2 regions of the Pedococcus sp. P1_H8 genome follow, and region 2 is predicted to be linked to the other one. Evidence: predicted binding sites of a transcription regulator. Region 2 holds the regulator's gene; the other holds the start of a gene.

Region 1 (7,523 bases), on a different contig from region 2:
AGGAGCCGGCCATCGGCACCCTGCTCGGCGACGCCCACGACGGGATCGCCCAGATGTTCCGCGTCATCGAGCACGCGCGAATGCTGGTCGGTACCAAGGCGATCTCGACCCTGTCGACGGCCTACCTCAACGCGCGGGACTACGCCAAGGAGCGCGTCCAGGGCGCCGACCTGACCCAGATGAACGACAAGGCCGCGCCCCGCGTGACCATCACGCACCACCCCGACGTGCGACGCTCACTGATGACGCAGAAGGCCTATGCCGAGGGCCTCCGCGCGCTCGTCATGTACACCGCGACCCAGCAGGACATCGTCCACCAGGCGTTCCTCGAGTCCGGCTCCGAAAAGCTCGCCGAGGGCTCCCCTGCCGAGATCGCCAACCGCGTCAACGACCTCCTGCTCCCGATCGTCAAGGGCGTCGGCTCCGAGCGCGCCTGGGTGCTGCTCGGCACCGAGTCGCTGCAGACCCTGGGCGGCTCCGGCTTCCTGCAGGAGTACCCGATCGAGCAGTACATCCGCGACGCCAAGATCGACACGCTCTACGAAGGCACCACGGCGATCCAGGGCCTCGACTTCTTCTTCCGCAAGATCATCAAGGACAAGGCACAGGCCCTCTCGCACGTGGCCCTGCAGATCCAGGAGTTCGCCAAGGACCTCGGCGCCAGCGGCGGACGTCTCGACGCCGAGCGCGAGCTGCTCGGCACGGGCCTCGAGGACGTCCAGGGCATCATCGGCTACATGGTCGGCGAGCTGATGAAGTCCGACCCGCGCCAGGAGGGTGGCGAGCTGTCCAACCTCTACAAGATCGGCCAGAACACCTCACGCCTGCTGCTGTCCGCCGGCGACCTCGTCATCGGCTGGCTGCTCCTGCGCCAGGCGGCCGTGGCTGCGAAGGCCCTTGAAGGAGAAGGGTTTTCGGCCAAGGACCGCGACTTCTACGAGGGCAAGATCGCTGCCGCGTCGTTCTTCGCGCGCAACGTCCTGCCCAAGATCGCGGCCGAGCGCGCGATCGCCGAGGCGACCGACAACGCGCTGATGGACGTCCCCGAGTCCGCGTTCTGACGCGTTCCCACGCGTTTCCCACCCAAGGTATGCCGGGTGCTCCCGGCACGCTCGAAGGGCTGGCTTCCCCTGGGAGCCAGCCCTTCGGCATACCTGCTCTTGTTCGTCAGGCTGTGTGGTCCCGCCCTCCCCTCCGGGGACGAGCGCACCTCACTTGTTCGGATCAGCCGGCGAAGCGGATGTCACCTCAACGCGGGAAGCGGATGAAGTCGCTGAACTGCTCGCTGCCGGTGCCCTTCGTGGCGCGGCGGTAGCTGTAGGTGTCCGAACGCACGTGGTTGTACTCCTCCACCATGAAGCTGCCGTCGCTGTTGACCTTGGCGACGTAGGCGACGTGGCCCCAGGTGCCGCTGCTGCGGACCGCGATGTCGCCGACCCTCGGGGACTTGTAGACGGGGATGCCGGCGGCGCGAGCGGCGTCGTCCCAGTGCTCGGCGTTGCCCCAGTGCTGGCCCTGGTAGGAGTTGGAGAAGGAGACCCCGAGGTTGTGACGGACGCGCCAGGCGGCGAACGACGTGCACTGGCCCTTGTAGAAGTTCCACGGGTCGACGCCCGAGGCGGCGCCGCGGTAGGGGTAGTCGTCCTTGATGGCGCCGGACGGCGGGGTCGTGGGCGGGGTCGTGGGCGGGGTCGTGGTGCCACCGCACTTCGGGGCGACGAAGCCGTCCCGACCGGTGTAGACGTAGGCGTCCGAGACGAACTTGCCGGTGCCGATCTTGTCCCAGATGTTCGAGGTGCCGTAGGTGCCCCTGACCGTCGACCCGTAGGTCTGGCAGCTGATCGTGACCCTGGTGCCCTTCGGGAGGGTGGTCACGGCGCTGTAGGACGTGCCCGGGCCGGAACGGACCGTCAGGCTGGCGGCGCTGGTCCGGATCGTGCCGGTGGCGGCATCGGCGATCGCCGCGCCACTCGCGACGACGGACAGGCCGAGGGCGCCGGCGAGGGCCATCCGGACCGGCTTCTGGCTGAGCTTGAGGGTGCGCATTGTCGTTCTCCTGCATCGTTGTTCGGATCGTCCTGCCCCGTGGCGGGACCGGCTGCTGACAACGAAGCTAGGAACGAAGGCGATCGCCGTCGATGGGGAGGACTACCCCGGCGCAGGGGTCACGCACGGACCGCTGGGAGGGGAGCACTCCCCCGGGGACGGGACACGACACTGAGTCGGACACGAAAGAACGGCACCGGATCTGTCCGGTGCCGCCCTGTCGTGGATCGGGTGGTTCAGGTGGTGCTGGTCAGGCGCGGGGGTCCACCTCGACCTCGTCGACCTGGGTGCCGGTGGCCGGGTCGGTGTGGCTCACGCGGCGCGACGAGTAGCCGGCGCCGGTGCCGCGGCGGCCGGTGACGACCAGCGACAGCAGGATGGCCAGCACGCCTGCGGCCATGCAGATCCAGCCGATCATGCCGAGGTTGACCACGTCAGTGGACGCGTTGAGCGCGAAGGTCAGGATCGCGCCGACGACGATCAGGAAGATGCCGACTCCGATGTACATGCTCACTCCTGGGGGGATTGCGGGCACTTGTCACCCGTTGCCCCGACTCTACCGGCCAAGAGCCCCTGACCTGCGCTAACGCCGCGTAATCCTCGCTCAGGACCGCCTCCGGGCGCTGCGCCGAAGGGCCCCGCCGCCTCGCCACGCCTGCGAGCCAGCAGGGCTACGTGACCTGACCACCTTTCTGGCCATCATTCTGTGGATTGCGCTTGTGTTCGAACATATGTTCGACTAGAGTTGCCTACATGTCAGCAGCCGCCACCCTTCGCACCGTCCCACTGGGGACGGTCGAAGTGCTGCACGAGATCGACGAACTGCTGGACCGGGTCGACACGGGCGATGTGAGCGGCGGCGCTGCCGCGGCGGCAGCGTTGGGCGACGTGGACCGCGTGATCACCCGGTTGCAGGCCGTCCGGCTCTCGCTGGTCGCCGAGGCGGACCGGTCCGAGGTGGCGTCCGACTCCGGACTCACCGACACGTCCGCGTGGTTGGCGGTCAGCACGCGCCGCGAGGGCGGGCAGGCGGCCCGTGACGTGCGACTCGCGACGGCGCTCGACAACGGCCTTGCCGCCACCCGTGAGGCGCTGGCCGCCGGAGACGTCTCCACCGAGCACGCCCAGGTGATCGCGACAGCCACGACGCAGCTGCCCGGCGGCCTGAGCCCGCAGGAGCGGGCAACGATCGAGGCAGACCTGGTGCGCCGAGCCAAGCTGGTCGACCCCGGCACCCTCCGCAAGGAGGGCCGCAGGATCCTGTCGGTCGCGCAGCGTTCTCAGGCCGAGGTCGATGCCCACGAGGACCAGGTGCTGCGCACCGAGGAAGACGCGGCGCTGGCCAAGGCACGACTGACCTGGCACCACAACGGCGACGGCACCACGACCGGCCATTTCACCCTGCCGACTCTCGCCGCGTCGATCCTGGCCAAGACCGTGCAGCAGATCGCGTCTCCCCGTCGGTTCGCCCAGCAGGCCGCCAAAGCGGCCAAGGCTGCCGGCGCCGCCACGGCGGAGGACGTCCAGGCCGCCACCTGGGAGGCCTTCCAGGCAGGCGGCGACTGGGCGCACCGCTACGGCACGGCATTCGTCGAGCTGCTCGAGCACCTGCCCACCGACAAGCTCAGCGGCAAGGTCGCAGCCACGGTCGTCGTCACCATCGACCACGACCAGCTCAAGGCTGCGGTCGGAGCCGCACACCTCGACACCGGCCACGACGTCTCGGCCGGGGAGGCCCGACGGCTGGCCTGCAACGCCGGCATCGTCCCGGCGGTTCTGGGTGGCCAGTCCGTGCCGCTGGACCTCGGTCGCCAGGAGCGGTTCTTCACCGAGGCCCAGCGGGTCGCCCTCGCCACGACGTACGACACGTGCGCGGCGACAGGCTGTGATCGGCCCTACGCCTGGTCCGAGCTTCATCACGAGGATCCGTGGGCGAGTGGGGCCCGGACCGATCTGGCCCTGGCAGTCCCCGTGTGCGGACACCACCACCGCAGGATCCACGACCCGCGCTACTCGCACCGGATCGACACCGACGACCGGGGGAAGAAGTGCGTCACCTTCGCCCTGCGGACCTGACGCGAGGGTTGGCGCGTTGGGCGGGCACACCCGTGGGGCTTTGGCATGCCCCGGGCCGGGTCTTGGCGTGCCCGCAGCTTGCTAGATCAGACGCCGCGCAGGTCGAGGGTCAGTTCGGCGGTGGCCCCTGCGACGAGGACGACGGGGATCCCCCAGTCCTGTTGGTAGAGGTGGCAGGCCGCGTGTTCGGGCACCTCACCGGTCTCGGGATCGCCGTCACACGATGCGGCCTGGACCGAGACGTGCAGCACTCCGTCGCCGGCCGCGGGGTCGAGGGTCAGCGTGCGGGTCAGGCCTTCGGAGCTGCCGGCACCGTCGCGCAGCAGGCCGTCGGGAGTCGCCGAGACCATCAGCCGGGTGGGGTCGCCCCACCGGAAGTCGAGCTTCTGCCCGGTCGGCGGGATGAAGTTCACCGTCAGCGTGAGGGGGCCTGGCGCGACCTCGGTGCGGGGTCGCTGGGTCTGGTGCGCGAGGCCGTCGACGCGCTGGGCCTTGTCGGGCAGGGCGATCCGCACGAGTTGGTGGGCCGCCGACTCGACGACGACCAGGCGCGCTCGAGGCTCGACGCTCGAGCGGTCACCGGACTCGGTGTCGCCGACCTCGTTCAGCTCGACGACGGCATCGGAGGGCTCGCGAAGGCCGGTCGCCAGGGTGCTGACCTCGCGGGTTGCCGAATCGAACCGGCGGATCGCTCCGTTGTAGGTGTCGCTGATGGCCACCGAGCCGTCGGGCAGGGTGGTCACGCCGAGGGGGTGCTGGAGCAGGGCTTCGCCGGCCGGGCCATCGCGGTGGCCGAAGTCGAACAGGCCCTGACCCACGTGGGTGGTGACGATGAACCCCTCGTCGGTGACGTCGAGGGATCGCAACGCCGAGGTCTCGGAGTCGGCGACCCACAGACGGGAGCCGTCTTCCGACACTGCGAGCCCGGACGGCTGGGCGAACCACGCCTCGTCGGCCGCGCCGTCGCGGATGCCTTCCGCGGACGTGCCGCCCAGGACGGCGACCGTGTTGTCGGCCGGGTCGGTGGCCAGGTGCAACGCCCACAGCTGATGGGTCCCGGCCATGGCGATCACGACCCTGCCGATGAACCAGGCCAGGTCCCACGGCGTCGACAGGTCCTGCTTGAGGGCCGGGCCGCTGCCGGACCGTTCGCGCAGCTGTCGACCCGTCCCGGCCAGCACCGTCCACGCGCCGTCGGCGAGCCGCAGGCCCAGGATCCTGTGGTTGACCGAGTCCGCGACGACCACGTCGTACCCGACCCGCTCCGCTGTGTCCGCCGGAAGCACGACCAGCCCCTGCGGTTCGTTCAGCTCGGTGCCACTCGTTCCACCGAAACGTCGGCGCTCGGTCGCCAGGTCGGACTCGAGCCACACGAGCTCGTGGTGCGCCGTGTCGGACACGAGGAACGAGCCGTCCGGCAGGGCAGCCGCCTTGCCCGGGAACCGCAGCGCCGTCTCGGCAGGTGCTGGCGGGGTGTACGGCGAACTGCCTTGGCGCAGGGTGCCTTTGGCACTGTGCTCGGCGATCAGCTCCTCGATCAGGACGGACAAGCCGTGGCCGTGGCCCTCGCCGGACATCGAGGCGACGAGGTAGCCCTCGGGGTCGATGACGACCAGGGTCGGCCACGCGCGGGCGGTGTAGGCCTGCCAGGTCACGAGCTCCGGATCGTCGAGGACAGGGTGGTGCACGGCGTACCGCTCGACCGCCGCGGCGAGGGCGTCGGGGTCGGCCTCGTGCTCGAACTTCGGGGAGTGAACCCCGATGAGGACAAGGGAATCCGCGTACTTCGCCTCCAACGGACGCAGCTCGTCGAGGACGTGCAGGCAGTTGACGCAGCAGAACGTCCAGAAGTCGAGGACCACGATCCGACCACGCAGGTCGGCCAAGGTCACCGGCTCGCCGCCGGTGTTCAGCCACCCGCGTCCGACCAGCTCGGGCGCGCGCAGGCGGGCTCCTCTTTTCACAGCAACACTCTTCACAGCCGCCGGTCCCGCAGGACGGGGAACTGCTCGCGCCAGGTGGTCACCGCATCGAGGTCGACCTCGACGCTGAGCACCTCCTCGCCGCTGCCTGCCATGGCGAGCGCTTCGCCGGTCGCCGAGATGACCTGCGAGTGGCCGCCCATCGCGGTGCCCGCGTGGGTGCCGGCGGTGTTGCAGGCGATGACGACGCACTGGTTCTCGATGGCGCGTGCGTGAGCCAGCAGGGTCCAGTGCCGCACGCGGGCCGCGGGCCACGCGGCCGGGATGACGAAGACGGTGGCGCCCGCGTCGAGCTGGCGGCGATAGAGCTCAGGGAACCTCAGGTCGTAACACGTCGAGAGCCCGGCGCGGTGGGCAGCGTGAGCGTCCTTGGACAGCGAGACCTCGCCCGGCAGGTCGACGAGGACGATCTCTTCACCGGCGTCCATGAGCTTGGGCTCGCCCGAGCCGAAGCCAAAGCGGTGGATCTTGCGGTATGCCGCGACGAGGCGGCCGTCCACGGCGTACACCAGCGAGGTGTTCCAGAGTCCGTGGCCGTCCGAGCCCACCTCGCCCGACGCGGGGCGTTCGACGATGGACCCGGCGTGGAGCATGACCCCTGCGTCCCGGGCGGCGGCGGACATCGCGGCACCGATCGGACCGTCGACCGGCTGGGCGCGCGCATCCCATTCGCGGTAGGAGAACCCGCCCGGCGCCCAGAGCTCGGGCAGGACCACGAGGTCGTGCCCGGCCTGGGCGCGCACGAGGTCCGTGACGCGCGTGATGCGCTCCGACATGGGTTCGTCGTCGCCGTACCCGATCTGCAGCACCGCAACCCGCATGGTCAGTCCTTCCCTGGCTCGTCGCCGCTTGGTTCGTCGCTCTGCACTCGTCGTTGCGGCGACTCGCGCTGCGTTCGCTTCGCCTCACGCTGCTTGAGTTCCTGCAAGTGTGCGTTGTAGGCCGCCAGCTCCGCATCCCCGTCGCGGTCGGCCTGGCGGTCCTTGCGCTTGGTCTCGGCCCGGTCGGTGCGGACCCAGGCCATCGCGACGAGCAGGGTGAGGATGACGGTCGGCGCCTCGCCGATGCCCCAGGCGATCGCGCCGGCCTCGCGCTGGTTGCCGAGCACGTCGGTCATCCACGGCAGCTTGAGCGCTTCGAAGAAGTCGGGGGCCAGCACCGTCGTGCTGCCCGTCATGACGACGCCGAAGAACGCGTGGAACGACATCGTCGCGAAGAGCACGACGAGCAGCATGATCGGCGGCCACTTCTTCGGGCCGGGGTCGATGCCGATGAGCACCCAGGTGAACAGGTAACCGGTGAGCAGGAAGTGCACCACCATCAGCACGTGGCCGGTGTGGGTGCGCAGGGCCAGCTCGAACAGCGGCGAATAGTAGAAGATCGCGAGGCTGAAGAAGAACAGCGCCGCTGCCACGACCG
Region 2 (8,751 bases):
CTTGAGCCCCGCCGACTCCATCGCGAGGTAGCGCTCGGTGAGCCCGCGATAGAGCCTGCCGACCAGCGAGCCCAGGATCCCGCTCTGCTCCACCGAGAGCCGGACCCGGCTGCCACCACCGGGCAGCGCCTCGACCGAGTGCCTCGCCGTGGTGAGCGCTCCCGGTCCGGCCGACACCCACGTGAACATCCGCCCCGGGTCGAACTCGGTCACCACCCAGTCCACCGTCGGGACCTTGGGCTGGCTGATCTTGGCCGTCGAGCCCGTCCGCAACGGGCCGTCCTCGAGGCGGCGCACCCACCGCACCGACTCGGTCCAGTCCGACCAGTGCTCGACGTCCGTGAGCACCTGCCAGACCCGCTCCGGCGAGGCGGCGATGTCAACCGTCGTGCTCTGCTCCACCCCTCCATGGTCGCGCACCTCTCGGCGGTATTCGAGAGGCTGTCGGCGATATTCGAGAGGATGGCGCCATGGATCACGCCAGCGTCCTCGCCCAGCGGCTGGCCACCCAGCGGCTCAGCTCGGCGCCGCTCCCCCGTGCCGCCGACGCCGTGCGGCTGCTCACCTGCGTGCAGAGCCAGGAGCGCGACCACGCCTTCTACTCCCTCGCGATGCGCTCCCGCAAGGACCGGTATGCCGCGGTGCAGCGAGAGTTCGACGCCGGCGCCTTCGTGCGCACCCACATCCTGCGGCCGACCTGGCACTTCGTCGCGCCCGAGGACCTGCGCTGGATCCTCGCCCTCACCTCGCCGCGAGTGCTGTCGAGCATGGGAGCGCGGCACCGCCAGCTCGGCCTCGACGACACCAAGCGTCTCGGCGACGGGTTCGAGCTGCTCGCAAAACTGTTGCAGGACAAGCACTTCCTGACTCGACCCGAGCTCGGCGAGGCGTTCGTCGGGCGCGGCTCCCCCATCAAGCCCGGCGAGCAGCTCGGCCACCTGCTCATCGTCGCCGAGATGCGCGGGCTGGTCTGCTCGGGGCCGATGAAGGGCGTGCACCACTCCTATGCCCTGGTCGACGAGGTCATCGCGCCGACACCAGAACGCGGCCGCGACGAGGCCGTGGTCGAGCTGGTGCGGCGGTTCTTCAGCGGCCACGGGCCTGCTTCGGTCAAGGACTTCACCCGGTGGGCGACCATGACGGTCAGCGACACCAAGGCAGCGCTCGCGCAGCTCGGTGACGCACTGCGGGAGGTGGAGATCGCCGGCATCCCGCACTGGTTCGACCCCTCGCAGGTGCGCCGGGTCTCCCGTGCCGCGCCCGCGGCATACCTCTTCCCGACCTATGACGAGGCCGTGCTGACCTATCCGCAGGTGAACTTCTCGGCGCTGCCCGACCACCCCTATGCCGAGCACACCGACCCGTTCTGGGCGAGCGTGGTGCTCGACGGCACGAACGTGGGGCTCTGGAAGCGGACGGTGCGACCCGACGCCGTCCAGGTCGAGGTGCGCCTCGCTCCGGCCGTCTCGACGCGAGGGCGCACGCAGGTTCGGGTCGCGGCCCAGCGGCTGGCGGGGTTCCTCGGACGCGACCTGTCGTTGGTCGAGAACGAGGGCACCCCGCACCTGTGGGGCGGCGAGCTCGGCCACCCCGCACGCAGGCCGAGGCGGGCCGACCGCTGAGCGGTCGGGCTTCAGCCGACGGCGGGGATGAGCAGCGTCTGGCCGGCGTGGACGTTGCTGTCGGTCAGGTCGTTGGCGATCTGGAGCTGGGCGACCGCCTCGGCCATCGACAGCTGGGGCAGCTGCTCGACCGCGATCTGCGACAGCGTCTGACCGGACTGCACCGTGGTGGAGTGGTCGATCACGGTGGCGGAGGCGCCGCCCGAGAACACGGCGATCGCCAGCGCCACGGCGGCGATGACAACGGTGAGCGTGATCGCCAGACGGGCGGCGCGGGTCAGGCGCAACGGGGCGGCCGGAGCCACCACGACCTCTGCGCCGGTGGGCACCGAGACCAGGCGGGGGCGAGCCGGGCGAACGGGAACCCGCACCGGTGCGGGGGCGACGTCCCAAGCGACTGCTGCACTCATCAGGTCCTCCATCGTGGCGTGCGCTGTTGTGGCTGTGGTGTGTCGTGCTGCGTTCCTCGAACGGATGTGCGAAGAACTGCTTGACTGATTTCTAGCACGCATGTTCGAATCAATCAAGACACGCGTCGAACACATGTTTGGCACAGGCGTTCGAAGGCCATACGCTGTGTTCATGCCGCAAGCACATCAGAGGGCACTGACAACGCCTCGGCGAGCACCCGGCATATGGCACCTGACCTGCACGTTTACCTGAAAACTGCTCAAGTGAGGAAGCGGCATGAGCGACGACAACGTCAAGGAACTGCCCGACCGCGATCGCGGTGACGGGCTCACCGTCCGGCAGCGACGGGTGCTCGAGGTGATCCGCAACTCGGTCGACCGGCGCGGATACCCGCCGAGCCTGCGCGAGATCGGCGAGGCGGTGGGGCTCACCTCCCCCAGCTCGGTCGCCCACCAGCTGTCCACCCTCGAGCGCAAGGGCTTCCTGCGCCGCGACCCCAACCGGCCGCGCGCCATCGAGGTCGTCTCGCCCGACTCCCCCGCCGACATGCGGGGCTACCGCGGCGGCGCCTCGACCGAGGACGAGACGGCGACCTACGACGAGACGGGGTCGGGCGACCAGCGTCCTGCCGCGGCCTACGTGCCCGTGCTCGGCCGCATCGCGGCCGGCGTGCCGATCCTGGCCGAGGAGACCGTCGAGGACGTCTTCCCGCTCCCCCGCCAGATCGTCGGCGAGGGGCAGCTGTTCCTGCTCCAGGTCGTGGGCGACTCGATGATCGAGGCCGCCATCTGCGACGGCGACTGGGTCGTTGTGCGCCAACAGCCCACGGCCGACAACGGCGACATCGTCGCGGCGATGCTCGACAACGAGGCCACCGTCAAGACGTTCAAGCGCAAGGACGGCAAGGTGTGGCTGATGCCGCACAACCCGGCTTTCGACCCCATCGACGGAGACCACGCCACCATCCTCGGCAAGGTCACGGCGGTGCTTCGCCGGGTCTGAGCTCGACCCTCAGCCCCGGCGACGTGTGCCGCGGAGTGCCTCGTGCGCTCTGCGGCACACGTGCGTCCGGGCCCAATGGGGGGCGACCGAGGCGGCGCATCCGGGTCACCGGAGCTCAGCGCGGCTCGCGCCTCCTCCGTTCGGCTGATGGCCCCTCACCCGAACGGGCCCAACCAGGCCCGGTTCGCCGGTTGGCGTCCGCCGGTCCGTAACGGGCGACCCTCCACACCGTTCTCTTCACATGGAGGCCCATCCCGACCCCGATCTCACCGACCAGGTGCTCGGGTCCGAGATCGAACTGCTCGCGGACCTGATCGACGCCGCCAGCCACGCCTGCTCGCAGCTCAACCTGGACCAGATCGACGCGGCTCTCGGGGTCTGTCGGGCGCAGAGCCAGTTCCCCACCCAGTCGCCCAGTCAGTCACCCAGCGCGTCGAGGTAGTGCGTGATCTTGGTGGCGAAGCGTTCGCCACCGTCACCGTCGGCCCACAGCTCCCAGAGCTCGTTGTCGTCGGACTGCAGGGCCCGGTGCAACGCCCGGGTGGCGAGCTCCTCGAGCTGTTCGTCCACCTCGATGGGTTCCTCGTCGACCCACCAGGGCACATTGCGTTCTCCCACCACGGATTCGAAGTCGTCACACGCAGCCACGAGCACCGCGGCTGCCACCGCCTGCGACATGGTGGGCGCTTCGATGTACCCCGACGCGCGGACCACTTCGTCGAGGGCGGACTCGACCCTCTTGCGGCGTACGTCGGCCTCGGACTCCTCGAGCTCGTCGAGCAGGTCGAGCGCGTCGTCGTTCTCGAACGGCCCGGCTCCGGTGGCGCCCATCTCCCAACCTCCACGACGTGCGAAAGATGCTCCTTCGAGGGTGCCAAGAGACGGGGCGACGCGCCAGCCCTACTTTTGCGGAGTCATCCGTTGGTACCAGGCCGTGTCGACATAACGACCGAACTTGTGCCCGACCTCGCGCAGCACGCCCACCCGCTCGAAGCCGCACGCCACGTGCAGCGCCACGCTCGCGTCATTGGGCAGGGCGATCACCGCCACCTGGGTGTGCACCTCAGGTGCGGCGTCCAGCCGCGCCAGCAGCGCGGCATACAGGGACCGTCCGAGGCCGCGCCCGCGGGCGCCCTCCGCGAGGTAGACGGACACCTCCTTGGTGCCGTCATAGGCCGGCCGCGGGCGGAAGGCGCCGGAGAACGCGTACCCGAGCAGCTGCTCGTCCGCGCAGGCGACGAGGACAACGTTGCCGACACCGGTGGCTGCGAGCTTCTCGCCGAGGTATGCCGCGCCGCGGGGTTCGGTGTCGAAGGTCGCCACCGAGGTCCGGACCTGGTCGTCGTAGATGGCCGCCATGGCGGGAAGGTCCGCCTGCGTCGCGTCTCGCACGACGATTGCGCGGCCGCCGTCCGGGGCAATGCTGCTCATATCGGCGATGCTAGGGGGATGAGCGACGAGCACGGTCACAGCCACGGCACACACGACTCGGCTGACGCGGCGAAGCTGCCCGACCCCGACCGCGGTGGGCACACGGACCGCCAGGCTCTCTGGGACGAGCGGTATTCCGCCCAGGAGCACGTCTGGAGCGCGACCCCCAACGCCGAGGTGGAACGGATCGTGGGCGGCTGGCCACCCGGTCGCGCCCTCGACCTCGGCGCCGGCGAGGGACGTCACGCCGTGTGGCTGGCCACGAAGGGCTGGCGGGTGACGGCGGTCGACTTCTCGGCGGTGGGCCTGGCCAAGGGCGAGAAGGAGGCGTCCAGCCGCGGGATCCGGGTCGACTGGGTGGTGGCGGACGCCCGGTCCTGGCACCCGGCGCCGCAGGTTCACTACGACCTCGTCCTCGTGTCCTACCTGCACCTGCCCTCCGACGTCGTCTCGCGGACCCGGACCTGGCTGACACCGGGAGGTGCGCTGGTGGTCGTCGGACACGGACTGCGCAACCTCACCGAGGGGGTCGGCGGCCCGTCCGACCCGGCGCTGCTGCACACACCCGAGCAGCTGCGCGCAGCGGCCGGGGACCTGCAGATCGAGCGGTGCGAGGAGTACGTGCGGCCCACCGACCACGGCGAGGCGATCGACGTCGTGCTGATAGCCAGGCGGCCGACCGGCTGAAAACTAGGCCGCCAGCCGGTTGAGCAGTTCCTCGAGGGTCGGGGCGAGCGGCGCGTCGAGCTGAGCGGTGGCCTCGCCATCGCCGCGGGTCGGCCCCCGGGTGATGATCGCGACCGGGATGCCGAGCGCGGCAGCGCGGCGGACGAAGCGGTAGCCGCTCATCACCTTCAGGCTGGAGCCCAGGACCACCAGCGCGCTGGCCTGTTCGGTGAGGCGAAAACACTTCTCCACCAACGGTTTCGGCACTGACTCGCCGAAGAACACGACGTCCGGCTTGAGCGTGTCGTGGCCACAGACGAGACACAGCGGCGTGCGGAAGGCGGCGACGTCGAGATCGTTGAGCACGATGTCGCCGTCGGGTCGGATCTCGTCGCTGGTCACCGTGTAGGTGGGGTTGCTCTCGCGCATGCGGTCGTCGAGGTCCCAGCGGGAGGTGCGGTCGCCACAGGTCAGGCACACGACCCGCGCCAGCGACCCGTGCAGCTCCTCGACGTCGGTCGCGCCCGCGCGCTGGTGCAGGCCGTCGACGTTCTGGGTGATGACCGGGCCGACCAGCCCACGGTCCTGGAGCCTCGCGACGGCCTCGTGACCGGAGTTGGGCCGGGCCCGGTTGAACCGTTGCCACCCGACATAGCTGCGCGCCCAGTAGCGCTGCCTCGCCTCGGAGGACCCCAGGAACTCGGCGTACTGCATGGGCGTCACGCGACGGGTGCCGTCCGGGCCTCGGTAGTCCGGGATGCCCGAGTCGGTGGAGATGCCGGCGCCGGTCAGGACGAGGACGTTGCCGCGCTCCAGCAGGCCAGCGATCACGCTCAGCTGGTCGGTCGAGGGCGCCTGCTCAGTCGCAGCCGGCGGGACGGTCAAGTCCGGCTGGCCGGTCGCGGAGGCGGTCTGCGTCACGCGGCAAGGGTACGTCGGGTCAGGACCTCCCGAGGAGTCGGCGCTTCGCCGAGTCGACCAGGGCCGCCCTCGCCACCTGCGGATCGGCGACCTCGGCGTGCGGCGGAGCGGGCGGGCTGTCGCGGGTCACGAGCTCCGGACAGTGCGCCCGGACCTGGGCGTCGGCCACGAGGTAGCCGTGGCGCTCGAGGATCTGCTGCTCCTCGCGGCTGAAGGCATCGAGGTCGGTGCGGATGGCGTTGACCAGCTCGGTGGTGTCGCGGGGATAGGAGCCCTCGACGACCGTGTCGAGCGCCCACGACGTGCCGCGGAGCGCACCGCGCGCATAGCCGGCCTGCAGCCACCGACTGCGCACGGACTGGCCGCCGCTGGTGGCGATCCCGAGGATCCGCAGCGTGCGGCCGAGGACAGTGCGCTCGGTGCGCGCCCGGAAGACCCCACCGCCATCACTGACCAGGACGGTGGCGTGCCGCTTCCAGACCGGCTCGAGCCCGAGGTTGTCATAGACCCCGCCGTCGGTCAGCCTGATGCGCCGCAGGATCGAGGCGCGATCCTCCTCCGGCTCGAGGCCGCGATGTCCGCCGGTGAGGTGCATCGCGACCCCGTCCAACACCATCGCCGCGAAGAACGGCGGGAAGCCGCAGGAGGCCGCCACGATGTCGGCGATCCGCAGCCCCGCCGGCGGCGCGGCATACCCAAGGCGGTAGTCCCCCACGCGCCCGTGGGGACGATGCGCGCTCGGGCCCTCGAAGACCCAGTCCACGCCGTAGCCGATCTCGGTTGCGCCAGTCACCACCCCCGGACCACGAGTCTCGTTGTCCCGCAACGGTTTCGACCACCAGGGGACGGTCGCAGCGAGTTCGTCGGCCAGCGCCCGGATGGCCGCGTCGGGAGCGAACCACCTCCACGGCGCGGCCTTGGACAGCAGCGCCGGGGTGCGGATGTTGCGGGAGGTGAGCCGCTGGAGCGGCACGGCGACACACTCCTCGAAGCCCTCCACGACACCGCCCGCCGCCGGGAACTCCAGCTCCGGGTCGGCGAGCAGGTTGGCCACGATCGAGCCGCCGGAGACCCCGCTGACGGTGGCGAGCTGCGACAGCACCCCGAGCTCGTTGAGCCGGCGAACGGCACCGAGGTGGAACAGGGCTGCGCGGTAGCCGCCACCGGACAGACACAGCGCCACCCCCGTCCGGTGCGGCGACGGGGACTCCTGCGGGTATGCCGCGTCGCCGGGTCCAGGCGCATCGCCGGGTCCAGGCGCGTCACTCTCGGTGGCAGCGCGCTCCGTCGCGTGGGTCGTGCTCGTCGGCTCGGGCTTCATCGTGGACCCGATGAAAGCAGAGGCCGGGGACACCCGCCCGCCGACGCCCCTCCCGCACTTGTTGCCGCCAGATCGTCACGGGACCCCCAAATCGGTGTCCGGTGACCACGAGAGCGCAACAAGTCGAGGCCTCCTGGACTTGTTGCCGCCAGATCGTCACGGGACCCCCAAATCGGCGTCCGGTGACCACCAGGACGCAACAAGTCGGGGAGGCTGCGGGCGACGGTGGGTGGGAACGCCGGCCGCGACCCATCACGGAGGCGTCAACAACTAACGATCTGGATAACGAACGGTTATGCTTCAGGCATGATCGACGCCGCAGGTCTCCGTGTCATGAAGGCCATCGCCGACGAGGGCAGCTTCACCGGGGCTGCGCTGTCCCTCGGCTACTCCCAGCCCGCGATCTCGCAGATGGTGCGCCGCCTCGAGCAGCGCACCGGCACCGTGCTGGTCGAGCGAGTCGGCCGCAACGTGCGCCTGACCGAGGCCGGCCAGGTGCTCGCGCGCCACGCCGTCGCCGTGCTGTCCGCTCTCGATGCCGCCGAGGAGGAGGTCGCCGCCATCGCGGGCCTGCGCGCCGGACGGGTCCGCCTGATGGCCTTCCCGTCGAGCTCGGCCACCCTCGTCCCGCGCGCGCTCGCGCTCGTGAAGAAGCGGTTCCCGGACGTCCAGGTCACCTTCACCGAGGCCGAACCCCCGGAGTCGCTCGCTGCGCTCAAGGCCGGCGAGTGCGACCTCGCGGTGGCCTTCGCCTACGAGGGCACGGATCTCGGCCGCGGCGAGGAGGACATGGACCTGTTCGTCACCCACAAGCTCCTCGACGACGAGGTCCGCCTCGCCCTCCCCCGCGACCACCCGCTCGCGACCCTGGACATGGTGGACCTGTCTGCCCTGGCGCAGGAGAACTGGATCGCGGGGTGCCCCCGCTGCCGCGGCCACCTCCTGCAGATGTGCGCGACGGCCGGGTTCTCCCCCCATGTCGGGTTCGAGACCGAGGACTACGTGGCCGTGCTCGGGCTGGTCGCCGAAGGCCTGGGCGTGGCCCTCATCCCCGACCTCATCCTGCGCACCGCCCACCACCACGACGTCGTCACCCTGCCGATCAACCCGGCCTCGCGACGGTCAATCAGCGTTGTCACCACGGCCGACCTGCAACGGGTCCCGGCCGTCCAGGCCACGATCGAGGCCCTCGTCGAGGCCGCAAAGGCGAAGCCCCGCGTCCTCGCCAGCACCTGACCGGCCCAGCGACCCGCCGGGGCGCTCATCGTCTCCGCCAGGTGACGGCAACGTCGTCGCCGCGAGCCACCACGGCGATGTCGCCGCGCTGATCGGTGCGATAGACGGCATGCCCGTTGCGACGCAAAGCTTCCAAGGCCT

The links. Region 2 encodes LexA, which represses DNA repair genes until DNA is damaged. Its sites were predicted from a motif close to TCGAACANNTGTTCGA; they were not measured.
Region 1: AC1DYG_RS15640 (HNH endonuclease signature motif containing protein) is a predicted target of LexA. The motif match lies at 2,770-2,785, and genes of this name have one in related genera.

Annotation. Positions count from the first base shown of each region.
Region 1 covers NZ_JBFUCP010000010.1:110,654-118,176, reverse strand. Annotated here, with positions in the region: gene AC1DYG_RS15655 (acyl-CoA dehydrogenase) at 1-1,061, shown strand, start outside; gene AC1DYG_RS15650 (CHAP domain-containing protein) at 1,249-2,046, opposite strand; gene AC1DYG_RS15645 (DUF6458 family protein) at 2,297-2,554, opposite strand; gene AC1DYG_RS15640 (HNH endonuclease signature motif containing protein) at 2,800-4,122, shown strand; gene AC1DYG_RS15635 (NHL domain-containing thioredoxin family protein) at 4,209-6,086, opposite strand; gene AC1DYG_RS15630 (carbon-nitrogen family hydrolase) at 6,098-6,925, opposite strand; gene AC1DYG_RS15625 (bifunctional copper resistance protein CopD/cytochrome c oxidase assembly protein) at 6,928-7,523, opposite strand, start outside.
Region 2 covers NZ_JBFUCP010000013.1:28,377-37,127, forward strand. Annotated here, with positions in the region: gene AC1DYG_RS16920 (SRPBCC family protein) at 1-402, opposite strand, end outside; gene AC1DYG_RS16925 (winged helix DNA-binding domain-containing protein) at 471-1,622, shown strand; gene AC1DYG_RS16930 (LysM peptidoglycan-binding domain-containing protein) at 1,634-2,032, opposite strand; gene lexA (transcriptional repressor LexA) at 2,310-3,035, shown strand; gene AC1DYG_RS16940 (hypothetical protein) at 3,277-3,477, shown strand; gene AC1DYG_RS16945 (DUF4259 domain-containing protein) at 3,453-3,866, opposite strand; gene AC1DYG_RS16950 (N-acetyltransferase family protein) at 3,936-4,466, opposite strand; gene AC1DYG_RS16955 (class I SAM-dependent methyltransferase) at 4,485-5,153, shown strand; gene AC1DYG_RS16960 (NAD-dependent protein deacetylase) at 5,157-6,053, opposite strand; gene AC1DYG_RS16965 (patatin-like phospholipase family protein) at 6,073-7,374, opposite strand; gene AC1DYG_RS16970 (LysR family transcriptional regulator) at 7,681-8,610, shown strand; gene AC1DYG_RS16975 (ComEC/Rec2 family competence protein) at 8,636-8,751, opposite strand, start outside.